DNA from 3 places in the Mesorhizobium sp. M8A.F.Ca.ET.208.01.1.1 genome. Region 2 is predicted to be linked to each of the others. Evidence: predicted binding sites of a transcription regulator. Region 2 holds the regulator's gene; each other region holds the start of a gene.
The links. Region 2 encodes PhoB, which activates phosphate uptake and scavenging genes when phosphate is short. Its sites were predicted from a motif close to TGTCATNNANCTGTCAT; they were not measured.

Region 1 (3,940 bases), 300 kb from region 2:
CGCCGGCAAACGATCGGCTATGTCAGCCAGTTCCTGCGCACCGTGCCGCGCGTCTCGGCTCTCGACGTTGTCGCCGAGCCACTGGTTGAACGCGGCGAGCAGCGCGAGGCAGCCCGAGCCAAGGCCCGCGCCTTGCTGGCCCAGCTAAACCTGCCGGAAAAGCTCTGGATGCTGCCGCCTGCAACCTTCTCCGGCGGCGAGCAGCAGCGCGTCAACATCGCGCGCGGCTTCATCACCGAGCATCCGATCCTGCTGCTCGACGAGCCGACCGCATCGCTCGACGCCACCAACCGCGACGTGGTGATCGAACTCATCGCCGCCAAGAAGCTGGCCGGCGTTGCCCTGCTCGGCATCTTCCACGACCACGATGTGCGCGAGGCGGTGGCCGACCGCATCATCGACGTCACCGCCTTCGCCCCGGGAAAACTCGCCGCATGACCAGGAAATTGTCGGAGACGCCGCTGGTCCACCCCTCAGCGGAGGTGCACAACTCGACGCTCGGCCGCTGGACCGAGATCGCCGACCGCAGCCGGGTGTCGGAAAGCGAACTCGGCGACTATTCCTACATGATGCAGGACTGCGCCGTCTGGTGCGCGACCATCGGCAAGTTTGCCAACATCGCGGCAAGCGTGCGCCTCAACGCCACCAACCATCCGACCTGGCGGCCGACGCTGCACCACTTCACCTACCGCGCGTCGGACTATTGGGATGACGCCGAGCATGAGAGCGAATTCTTCGCTGAGCGTCGCGCCAAGCGCGTCAACATCGGCCACGACACCTGGCTCGGCCACGGCTCGACCGTCCTGCCCGGCGTGACCGTCGGCGACGGTGCCGCCGTTGGCGCCGGAGCGGTCGTCTCCAGGGACGTCGCGCCCTACACCATCGTCGCCGGCGTGCCGGCCAAACCGATCCGCGAGCGCTTCGACCGCCGCACCGCCGAACGCTACCAGGCGCTTGCCTGGTGGGATTGGGACCATGCCAGGCTGCGAGCCTCGCTCGACGATTTCCGCGAACTGTCCGCCGAGGCGTTCCTGGAGAAGTACGAGGGATAGGACAATTCCAGGAAAAGGGAGAACCGGTTTTCCTGGAATTGTGTCAGGTGAAGAGACATAGCCGCTCACATCATCGTCATATGGCGGTCCTGTTCATATCCCTGACACAGGACTCGGACAGGACGCCATCTCCCAAGGAGATCTCCATGCCCGACACTGTCAGACCCTCGCTCGCTGGATTCTTTGCCGGCTCCAATCCGATGCCGCCGACACATCTCGGCACGCGTTATGACACTTCCGGCAATTTCCTGATCGAACCCGGCAATACCGTCGTCAGCCATCTGGTCAGCGGCTCACCATCGGAAGCCGTTGTGCTTGCTGTGCGCGATCGGATGATGGCGATGCCGGACGCCGACCGCCTCGCCTTCACGCCGGTTTCCAGCCTGCACATGACGCTGTTCCAGGGCATCATCGAATATCGCCGCCGCTTGCCCTTCTGGCCGCGCGACGTTCCGCTCGACACCGGCATCGACGCCATGACCCGCCTCTATCTGGAGCGCCTGAGAGGTTTCGAGGGCGCCGGCCCGTTCAATATCAAGGTGGTCGAGATCGTGCCGACCGGCCTCACCGTTGCCGGCGCGACCGACGAGGATGTGCGCATCATGCGTGCATGGCGCGATGCACTGGTTGTGCCGTTCGGCTACCGGCACCCCGACCATGACGGCTACGTCTTCCACGTCACCTTCGCCTATCAGATCCAGCGTCTCGCCGACGACAGGGCTGCTGCCTGGCAGGCGCTGTTCGATGAGAGCCTGGCGCTTTTCGGCCGGGAGGCCCCGGTGATCGAGATCAAGCCGCCCGCCTTCTGCGCATTCCGCGACATGAAGCATTTCGAGGAATTGCTGGTGCTCGGCTGATCGCCAGCAGGACGCGGCCGTCGTATCTGTGGAGCGTAACAAAACTGACATGCTGGCGACATGGCAGGTTCATGTGGCTGCGTTAGGCGAGTGCCTGACGATCAATATGGACCGGACTGGAACCAGCCCATGTCAGCAAGCTCTGCCACGCTCGAAATCCGCGGCGTCAGCCGACGATTTGGCAAGAACACCGCCGTCAGCGACGTCAACATCTCGATCCCGCAGGGGCAGATGGTTGGTGTCATTGGTCGTTCGGGCGCAGGCAAATCGACTCTTCTTCGCATGATCAACCGTCTCGTCGACCCCAGCCAGGGGTCGATTTTTTTTGACGGCGCCGAGGTTTCCCGGTTGCGCGGCTCGCCGCTGCGCCGCTGGCAGCGCGACTGCGCCATGATTTTCCAGCAGTTCAACCTGGTACCGCGCCTCGACGTGCTGACCAACGTGCTGCTCGGCAAATTGAACCACCGTTCGACCCTGTCCAACCTTCTCGGCATGTTTTCGCGCGCCGAGTGCGCGGAAGCGGTCGCCGCGCTCGAGCGGCTCGACATCGCCCGCACCGCACTTCAGCCCGCCGGCACCTTGTCGGGCGGACAGCAGCAGCGGGTCGCCATCGCCCGCGCCATGATGCAGCGGCCCAGGGTGATCCTGGCCGACGAGCCGATCGCCTCGCTCGACCCGCTCAACGCCAAGGTGGTGATGGATTCGCTGCAGGACATCAATCTGCGCGAAGGCATAACCGTCGTCACCAATCTTCATACGCTCGATACCGCCCGCACCTATTGCAACCGCATCATCGGCATGGCCGCCGGCAAGGTCGTCTTCGACGGGCCGCCCGAAGAGCTCAACCGCGAAGCTGTGCGTCTTGTGTACGGCGCCGACAGCACTGGCGGCGAGATATCGGAGGCCATCACCTCCACCAGCGTTGCCTACAAGCAGAAAATCGCCGCATCCGCCGGACCGCTCGAACCCGCATTCCCGGGGTACTGAGCCCGTTACGGGCCATAGCGAGCGCCTGGATCGTCCGCCCGCGTCAAGGGCACTTGTCAAGATCAAGAACGCTGCCGGCGCGGGGCCGGAACTTACAGGAGAGACATCAATGTTCAGGAAGATGGTTTTCGGTGCCGTTTCGGTGCTCGCCATGGCCACCAGCATGGCCCACGCCGCCGACATGAAGGAATTTCGCGTCGGCATTCTCGGCGGCGAAAACGAAACCGACCGGCTGCGCAACTACCAGTGCCTGGCCGATCACCTGAAGACCGAGTTCGGCTTCGAAAAGGTTTCGCTGTTCCCCGCCGCCGACTATGACGGCGTCATCCAGGGCCTGCTCGGCGGCACGCTCGACTTCGCCGAACTCGGCGCTTCCGGCTACGCCAGCGTCTATCTCAAGGACCCGAAGGCGGTCACCCCGATCCTCACCACCAAGCAGACCGACGGCGCCACCGGCTATTATTCGATCGGCCTGGCGCTGAAGACCTCGGGGATCACCGACATCAAGTCGGCCAAGGGCAAGAAGCTCGGCTATGCCGATCCGGATTCGACTTCCGGCTATTTGATCCCGCTGACCCAGATTCCGAAGGACACTGGCGCTTCGAACGAGACCTTCTTCGCTTCGACCCAGTTCAATGGCGGCCACGAAAACAACGTTCTGGCCGTGCGTGATGGCAAGGTCGACGTCGCGGTTGACGATTCCTCGGGCATCGGCGACTTCAAGAACGGCTACACCTCCGGCACTTTCCACAAGGAAGTCGCCAAGGGCGCCGTCGACCCCAACGACTTCGTCGAAGTCTGGCGCTCGGGCCTGATCCCGAACGGCCCGCTGGTCGTGCGCACCGCGCTCGGCGACGACATGACCGCCAAGCTGACCGCCTTCTTCACTGATCTGCCCAAGAAGGACAAGGCTTGCTTCGAAGGCGTCGAAGGCGGCGATTTTACCGGCTACGTTCCGGTGAAGCCCGACTTCTACAACGTCATCGTCGAAGCCCGTAAGGCAGCCATCGGCGGCTAACGGCGAAATCGGAAGGGGCGGTGTTC
Region 2 (3,940 bases):
TGTCGGCGCCATCGATCATCATCGGCCTGTTCGTCTACGAGCTGATGGTGCGGCCGATGGGACATTTCTCCGCCATTGCCGGCGCCGTTGCGCTGGCCATCCTGGTCATTCCGGTCGTGGTGCGCACCACCGAGGACATGCTCAACCTGGTGCCGAACGCGCTGCGTGAAGCCGGCACCGCGATCGGCGCGCCGCGCTGGGTGGTCATCAAATCTGTCGCTTACCGCGCCGCGCTCTCCGGCATCGTCACCGGCATATTGCTCGCCATCGCCCGCATCTCCGGCGAGACGGCGCCGCTGCTCTTCACCGCGCTCAACAACCAGTTCTGGTCGAGCAATCTCAACGCGCCGATGGCCAGCCTGCCTGTCACCATCTTCCAGTTCGCTCTCAGCCCCTATGAGGAATGGCAGCAACTGGCATGGACCGGCGCACTCATAATCACCCTGACGGTTCTCGGCCTGAGCATTTTCGCCCGCAGCCTTACCGGACGCAGAGAGGACAGATGAAACCGATGTTGTCCACCGAGTTGAACACGCCCGAAGTGGCCGTGGATAAGGCCAAGATCGAGGTCAAGAACCTCAACTTCTACTACGGCCAGTCGAAGGCGTTGAAGGATATCAGCCTGTCGCTGCCCGAGCGCAGCGTCACCGCCTTCATCGGCCCGTCGGGCTGCGGGAAGTCGACGCTGCTGCGCGTCTTCAACCGCATCTACGAGCTCTACCCGAAGCAGAGCGCCGACGGCCAGGTGCTGCTCGACGGCCAGAACATCCTCGACCGCTCGCAGGATCTCAATCTCCTGCGCACCAAGATCGGCATGGTGTTCCAGAAGCCGACGCCGTTCCCGATGTCGATCTACGAGAACATCGCTTTCGGCGTCCGTCTCTACGAGAAGATCAGCAAGTCCGAGATGGACGGCCGTGTCGAACAGGCGCTGAAGCGCGCGGCATTGTGGACCGAGGTCAAGGACAAGCTCAACGCCAGCGGCCTCAGCCTGTCGGGCGGCCAGCAGCAGCGTCTTTGCATCGCCCGCACCGTGGCGGTGAAGCCGGAAGTCATCCTGCTCGACGAACCAGCCTCGGCGCTCGATCCGCTGTCGACCGCCAAGATCGAGGAACTGATCGACGAGCTGCAGGCCGACTACACGATCGTCATCGTCACCCACAACATGCAGCAGGCGGCGCGCGTGTCGCGCCAGACGGCGTTCATGTATCTGGGCGAACTGGTCGAATTCGACAAGACCGAGAAGATCTTCACGTCGCCTCGCGAGAAGCGCACGCAGGACTACATCACCGGCCGCTTCGGCTGATATCACGCATACGAGGACCAGGATCATGGCCGAACACACAGTCGCAGCCTTCGATGAGGATCTCGGACAGATCAGCAGGCTGATCAGCGACATGGGCGATCTCGCCGGCACGATGGTCGGCGGCGCCACCAAGGCTCTGCTGAATTCCGACAACGCGCTGGCACAGCGCGTCGTCTCCGACGACGCCATCATGGATGCGCGCCAGCGCGAACTCGACGACCGCGCCATCACCCTGATCGCCAAGCGCCAGCCGATGGCCGACGATCTGCGTCATGTCGTCGGCTCGATCCGCATGGCGGGCGACCTCGAGCGCATCGGCGACCTTGCCAAGAACATCGCCAAGCGCGTCGGTTCCGTCGGCCTCACCGCGACGCCGCGCGACCTGTCGCACTCGATCGATTCCATGGCGCAGCTGGTGCTGATCCAGGTGCAGGGCGTGGTCGAGGAATATGCGGCCGGCGATGCCGCCGCCCTCGCCAAGCTCAGGAATGACGACGAACGCATCGACGTCAAATACACCTCGGTGTTCCGCGAACTGCTGACCTACATGATGGAGGATCCGCGCAACATCACGGCTTGCACGCATCTCTTGTTCTGCGCCAAGAATCTCGAGCGCATCGGCGACCATGTGACCAACATCGCCGAGAATGCGTATTATGTGCTGACCGGAACGCAACTGCCCGCCAATCGTCCGAAGCAGGACGAGACGGCGATGTCGGCGCCGGCGGCTTGACGATAGGATGATCTGCCAATGATCGCGCCACGCATCATGGTGGTGGAGGACGAGGAGCCGCTCGGCGTGCTCCTCCGCTACAATCTGGAATCGGAAGGCTACCAGGTCGAGGTGGTGCCGCGCGGCGACGAAGCCGAGATCCGCCTCCAGGAGAATGTGCCCGACCTCCTGGTGCTCGACTGGATGGTGCCGGCTGTTTCCGGCATCGAACTCTGTCGGCGCCTGCGAATGCGGCCCGAGACCGAGAGGTTGCCGATCATCATGCTGACGGCGCGCGGTGAGGAGAGCGACCGCGTGCGTGGCCTTTCGACCGGCGCCGACGACTATCTGGTCAAGCCGTTCTCGACGCCGGAATTCATGGCCCGGGTCAAGGCGCTGCTGCGTCGCGCCAAGCCGGAAGTGCTGTCCAGCGTGCTCAAGGTCGGCGACATCGTGCTCGACCGTGAATCGCACCGGGTCTATCGCAAGAAGAGCGAAATCCGGCTCGGACCGACCGAGTTCCGGCTGCTCGAATTCATGATGCGCCATCCCGGCCGGGTGTTCTCGCGCAGCCAGTTGCTCGACAATGTCTGGGGCGAGACGATCTATATCGACGAGCGCACGGTGGACGTGCATGTCGGCCGGCTGCGCAAGGCGGTCAACAATGGCCGCATGCCCGACGTCATCCGCACCATTCGCGGCGCGGGCTACGCGATCAGGGAAGACTAGGTCGAGGGCGGCTACGCCCCTGACTTCGTCATCCACGAGCGGAGCAAGGAGCGAAGCGACGCGGCGCAGACCCGAGGATCGATGCCGGGACCTCGACGCGTCGCCGCAGTGCAGAATTCTGCACCGTTGCACTCTACGATCGAGGTCACGGCATGGATCCCAGGGTCTCCGCGACGCCGCTTCGCGGCTGCTCCGCCCAGGGATCACGACCTTGAGGGCGCTCGGCCAACCTCCAGCATTGGTGGTGATTCACCGGAGCGTTCGCTCAGGCCACGCTCTTCCCAGCACTGCCTCTCGCCTGCACGCCCGGCGCGAAAATCTCCTGGTCGACGAAGGTCAAGGCGCGCATGGCGCAGCCTTCGCGAATGAGCGGCAGTTCGTTCGGCTCGGTGTCGAAGGAAATCGATTCCGAATGCTGGCCGCCGGCGGTCTGGGCGATGGCCTCGCGCAAGGCCGGCTCGATCAGATCGAAGGCGGCGGCACTGACACCGACCATGGCGACCGGCGCCGGGTCGATCAACGCGAACAGGCTGCCCAGCCCATAGCCCAGCGCCTCGCCCGCCTTGCGATAGGCTTCGCGCTCCGGTCCGTCTTTCTCCCTTGCCGTCGCGGCGAGTGTCCGCATCTGCGCGTCGCTGACATCGGCGACCGGTTCGGCGTCCTCGCCAAGCTGCCTGGCATTACGCCAGATGGCATAGTTGCCGGCGTAGGCCTCGACGCAGCCGCGCCGCCCGCAACGGCAGAGCGCGCCGCCCGGGCGATGGATCATGTGGCCGAATTCGCCGCCCGATGAATGGGTGCCGGTGAACAGTTCGCCCTTGAGCACCAGGCCCATGCCGATGCCGTGCGAGAGCAGGATGGCGATGAAGTCGTCGCGGTAGCGTTGAGGGTCGCGCCAGCGCAACGCCACCGCCATCATGTTGCAGTCGTTCTCCATGGTGGCGGGGATGCCGAATTCGGCTTCGAGTATGTCGGCGAAGGCAATGTCCGTCTGCGGCGTGATCGGCGACCACAGCATGGCACGCGCCTTGGTGTCGGTGATGCCCTGGATCGCCAGCGCGATGCGGGCAACACTGCGGATATCGAGATCGGGGTCCTCGATGCGGCGGCGCACTATTGCCGTGCATTCGCCGATCAGCGCCTCGCGCGACATGGTCAGCGTGTCCAGCCGGCGCTGCTCCTCGGCGACCACC
Region 3 (3,940 bases), on a different contig from region 2:
CGCGTCACCCCGTCCCGACAGGCTCGGATTGGTCATGAAATATTCCTGCGCGTTGAACGGTTCCTCGCCCTCCTCCAGCACCACGCGCCGGGAGGTTCCATCAGCCAATACGTCGAAACTTTGCTGATTGTCCATGATGTTGCCCAGCATGATCTGGCCCAGAATCTGTTCATGCACAGTTGGATTGGTGATCGGCACCATGGTCTCGACGCGGCGGTCGAGATTGCGCGGCATCAGGTCGGCCGAGGAGATGTAGATAATCGCCTCGTCCGAGGGAAGGCCATGGCCGTTGCCGAAGCAATAGATACGGCTGTGCTCGAGGAACCGGCCGACGATCGACTTGACCCTGATGTTCTCCGACAGGCCCGGCACTTGCGGCCGCAGACAGCATATGCCGCGCACGACGAGGTCGATTTCCACACCGGCGCGGCTGGCATCGTAGAGCGCATCGATGATGATGGGGTCGACGAGCGCGTTCATCTTCATCCAGATGCGCGCCGGCCGCCCCTCCAACGCATGGGTGATCTCGGCTGAAATGTGCTGGAGGATGCGGTTCCTCAGCGTGAAGGGCGAGATCGCCAGTCGCATTTCGGCGGTCGGCTCGGCATAGCCGGTGATGAAATTGAACAATTGGGCGACGTCGCGGGCAATCGTCGGATCGGTGGTGAAGAAGGACAGGTCGGTGTAGATGCGTGCCGTCACCGGATGGTAATTGCCGGTGCCGAGATGGACGTAGTTGCGCAGCTTGCCGTCCTCGCGCCGTACCACCAGCGACATCTTGGCATGGGTCTTGAGTTCGAGGAACCCGAACACGACCTGCACGCCGGCACGTTCGAGATCGCGCGCCCAGCGGATGTTGGCTTCCTCGTCGAAACGCGCCTTGAGCTCGACCAGCGCCGTCACCGACTTGCCAGCCTCGGCCGCGTCGACCAGCGCACGCACGATCGGGCTGTCGTTGGAGGTGCGATAGAGCGTCTGCTTGATCGCCACAACTTCGGGGTCGGCCATTGCCTGGCGCAGGAACTGCACCACCACGTCGAACGACTCGTAGGGATGATGAACGACGATGTCTTTCTCGCGGATGGCGGCAAAACAGTCGCCGCCATGCTCGCGGATGCGTTCGGGAAAGCGTGGGTTGTAGGGCGTGAACTTCAGGTCGTCGCGGGGAACGGAGACGATCTCGGAGATCTGGCTGAGCGCCAGCGGCCCGGTGAGCACGCTGATGCGGCTCGACGAGACACCAAGCTCGCCGGCGACGAAATCGCGCAATTCCCCCGGCATCAGCATGTCGAACTCGATGCGGATAACCGAACCGCGGCGGCGACGCTTCAGCGCCGTTTCGAACAGCCGCACAAGGTCTTCCGACTCCTCTTCGACCTCGATATCGCTGTCGCGGATGATGCGGAACGTGCCGGAGCCCTTGACCTCGTAGCCGGGGAACAGCTTGCCGATGTAAAGGCCGACCGCCTCCTCCAGCGGAATGAAGCGGACATGGTTCTTGCGGTCCGGAAGGCGGATAAAGCGCTTCAGCGCCACCGGCAGGCGCAGCAATGCGCTCATCTCCTCGCCATTCTTGCGGTGGCGAAGCTGCAGCGCCATGGAGAAGCCGAGATTGGGAATGAACGGGAACGGATGCGCCGGGTCGATCGACAGCGGGGTGAGCACCGGAAACACCTGGTCCTGGAAATGCTCTTCCAGCCAGACCTTTTCGTCCTTGGTCAGCGCATCGCGGGTGATGCTCTCGATGCCTTCCTTGTTGAGCAGAACCGTGAGTGCCGAAAGGCTCTTCTGCTGGTCTTCCTGCAGCCGCTCGACTTCACGCAGCAATTGTTCGAGCTGCTGTTCGGGGGTGCGTCCGTCCGGGCTCTTCAGCACGATGCCCTCGCGCACCTGGCCGGCAAGGCCGGCGACGCGCACCATGAAGAACTCGTCGAGATTGGCGGCCGAGATCGACAGGAAGCGGACGCGCTCCAGCAGCGGGTGATGGGTGTTCAGCGATTCTTCGAGAACGCGGCGATTGAACTGCAGCCAGGAGAACTCGCGGTTGACGAAACGGTCCGGATTGCCTTCCGGGCTCGCTGCCGTGACGTTGTTGAATTCGCTCTGTACCGGCTTCAATTCGTTCATGATTCCTGATCTTCCGCCCGCTTTAGCCGGTTAACCGGCTTAACTTATCCTGTGGCAGGCTTTTGCGACAGTTCTCTGACAGGCTTTTGCGACAGTTTGATTTCATCGAACTTGCAAACAGGCTTGATATGATCCAGATGCAGAGAGACTGCGTTAAGGAGACGACGATGGCAGGCGGTTCCATTCCCCATTTCCAGAACGATGCGGGCCATCCGGCAATCGATATCGGGGTCAAGGAATTCATGTGCACGGGCGCCAACCCGCCTTTCGATCATCCGCATGTGTTTCTCGACATGGGCGACGACAATGAGAAAGTCTGCCCCTACTGCTCGACCCTCTACCGCTATTCGCCAAAGCTGAAGGCGACGGAAACCCTGCCCGCGGGCTGCCTCTACATCGACCAGGCCGCCTGAAGCCTTTCGCGGCAAACCGGATGGACGACACGCGCTCCCGGCAAGTCGTCATCGCCGGAGCTGGCATTGCCGGACTGACCGCGGCGGTTGCCTTCGCCGAACGCGGTTATCCCGTGCAGGTGTTCGAGCAGGCGCAGCGCCTTGAAGCGGTCGGCGCGGGCATCCAGCTCTCTCCCAATGCGACACGCATCCTTCGTCAACTCGGCGTGCTCGACCGACTGCTGTCGGCGGTGGTAAGGCCGGAGGCCGTGGTATTGAAGGACGCAAGGACGTTGCGCCAACTGGCGCGCGTGCCGCTAGGGGAAGCCGGCGAGAGCCGCTGGGGCGCGCCCTATCTCGTCGCCCACCGGGCCGATGTGCAGAGCGCGTTGATGGCACGGGTTGCCGAGATACCTGATATCCATCTCACCGTCGGGGCGCGCGTCCAAAGAATTGCGACTGGCAGCCATGGTGTCACGGCGACCGTCGAGATCGGTGGCAATACGGCGGAGGAACAAGGCTCCTTGCTGGTCGGCGCCGATGGCGTCTGGTCGTCGGTGCGCGAGCTTGTCGATGCACAAAGGATGGCATCGCCAAGAAGCCGTTTTTCGGGAGAGTTGGCCTGGCGCACCACCGTCGCGGCAGACAGCAGCGCCGGGCGGGCCTTCGCCGCGATCGGTGCAGCCGATTGCGTCACGACTTTCCTGCATACGGGTTTCCACATGGTCGTCTATCCCGTCAGTAAGGGCGACGCATTCAACCTCGTCGCCTTCACCAAAGGCGAGCGCATTACCGAGGGCTGGTCCGGCCATGCCGATCCCGGCATACTCGCCGCCGCCATGCGCGGCACCGCGCCAGGACTCGTGAAGCTGGTGGAAATAGCCGGCCCGTGGCTGACCTGGCCGCTGCATACCGTCGAACAGAGACAGCCTTGGACAATGCCAGCCGGCATCGCGCTGATCGGCGACGCCGCGCACGCAATGACGCCGTTCGCGGCACAAGGTGCCGCGATGGCGATCGAGGACGCCGCGATGCTCGCCAGCCTGGTCGCCGACTTCCCCGGCGACCTGACGCAAAGCCTCACCATCTGGGAGAAGCTGAGACGACCGCGCATCGAAAAGGTACTGAAACGCGGCGCGCTCAACCGCCTCGCCTGGCACGCCCAGGGACCGGTGGCATTGGCGCGCAATCTGGTCCTGGCGACGCGGCCAGGAGAGAAGCTCGCGGCGGATTTGGATTGGCTTTACGGCTGGGAACAGCAGCAGGTCATCCGTCGCTGAAAGGAGCTGCGGCAAAGCTAATTATACAGCCGCATCGACAACCCAAGCGATGCCGGCAGCGGGTTCCACCAGCCGGTGCGCAGGCCGGCAGTGCGCAGTGCGGCCGCAGCCCAGGTGTTGCAGCCGATCAGCGCGTTGAAA

Region 1: phnC (phosphonate ABC transporter ATP-binding protein) is a predicted target of PhoB. The motif match lies at 1,944-1,960, and genes of this name have one in related genera.
Region 3: EN851_RS08940 (RNA degradosome polyphosphate kinase) is a predicted target of PhoB. The motif match lies at 2,192-2,208, and genes of this name have one in related genera.

Annotation. Positions count from the first base shown of each region.
Region 1 covers NZ_SRUT01000002.1:580,875-584,814, forward strand. Annotated here, with positions in the region: gene phnL (phosphonate C-P lyase system protein PhnL) at 1-438, shown strand, start outside; gene EN851_RS13305 (DapH/DapD/GlmU-related protein) at 435-1,052, shown strand; gene EN851_RS13310 (DUF1868 domain-containing protein) at 1,199-1,909, shown strand; gene phnC (phosphonate ABC transporter ATP-binding protein) at 2,039-2,896, shown strand; gene phnD (phosphonate ABC transporter substrate-binding protein) at 3,006-3,914, shown strand.
Region 2 covers NZ_SRUT01000002.1:885,371-889,310, reverse strand. Annotated here, with positions in the region: gene pstA (phosphate ABC transporter permease PstA) at 1-506, shown strand, start outside; gene pstB (phosphate ABC transporter ATP-binding protein PstB) at 503-1,306, shown strand; gene phoU (phosphate signaling complex protein PhoU) at 1,332-2,039, shown strand; gene phoB (phosphate regulon transcriptional regulator PhoB) at 2,058-2,747, shown strand; gene EN851_RS14795 (ROK family protein) at 3,013-3,940, opposite strand, start outside.
Region 3 covers NZ_SRUT01000001.1:1,736,883-1,740,822, forward strand. Annotated here, with positions in the region: gene EN851_RS08940 (RNA degradosome polyphosphate kinase) at 1-2,127, opposite strand, end outside; gene EN851_RS08945 (zinc-finger domain-containing protein) at 2,295-2,540, shown strand; gene EN851_RS08950 (FAD-dependent monooxygenase) at 2,561-3,799, shown strand; gene EN851_RS08955 (TIGR02117 family protein) at 3,817-3,940, opposite strand, start outside.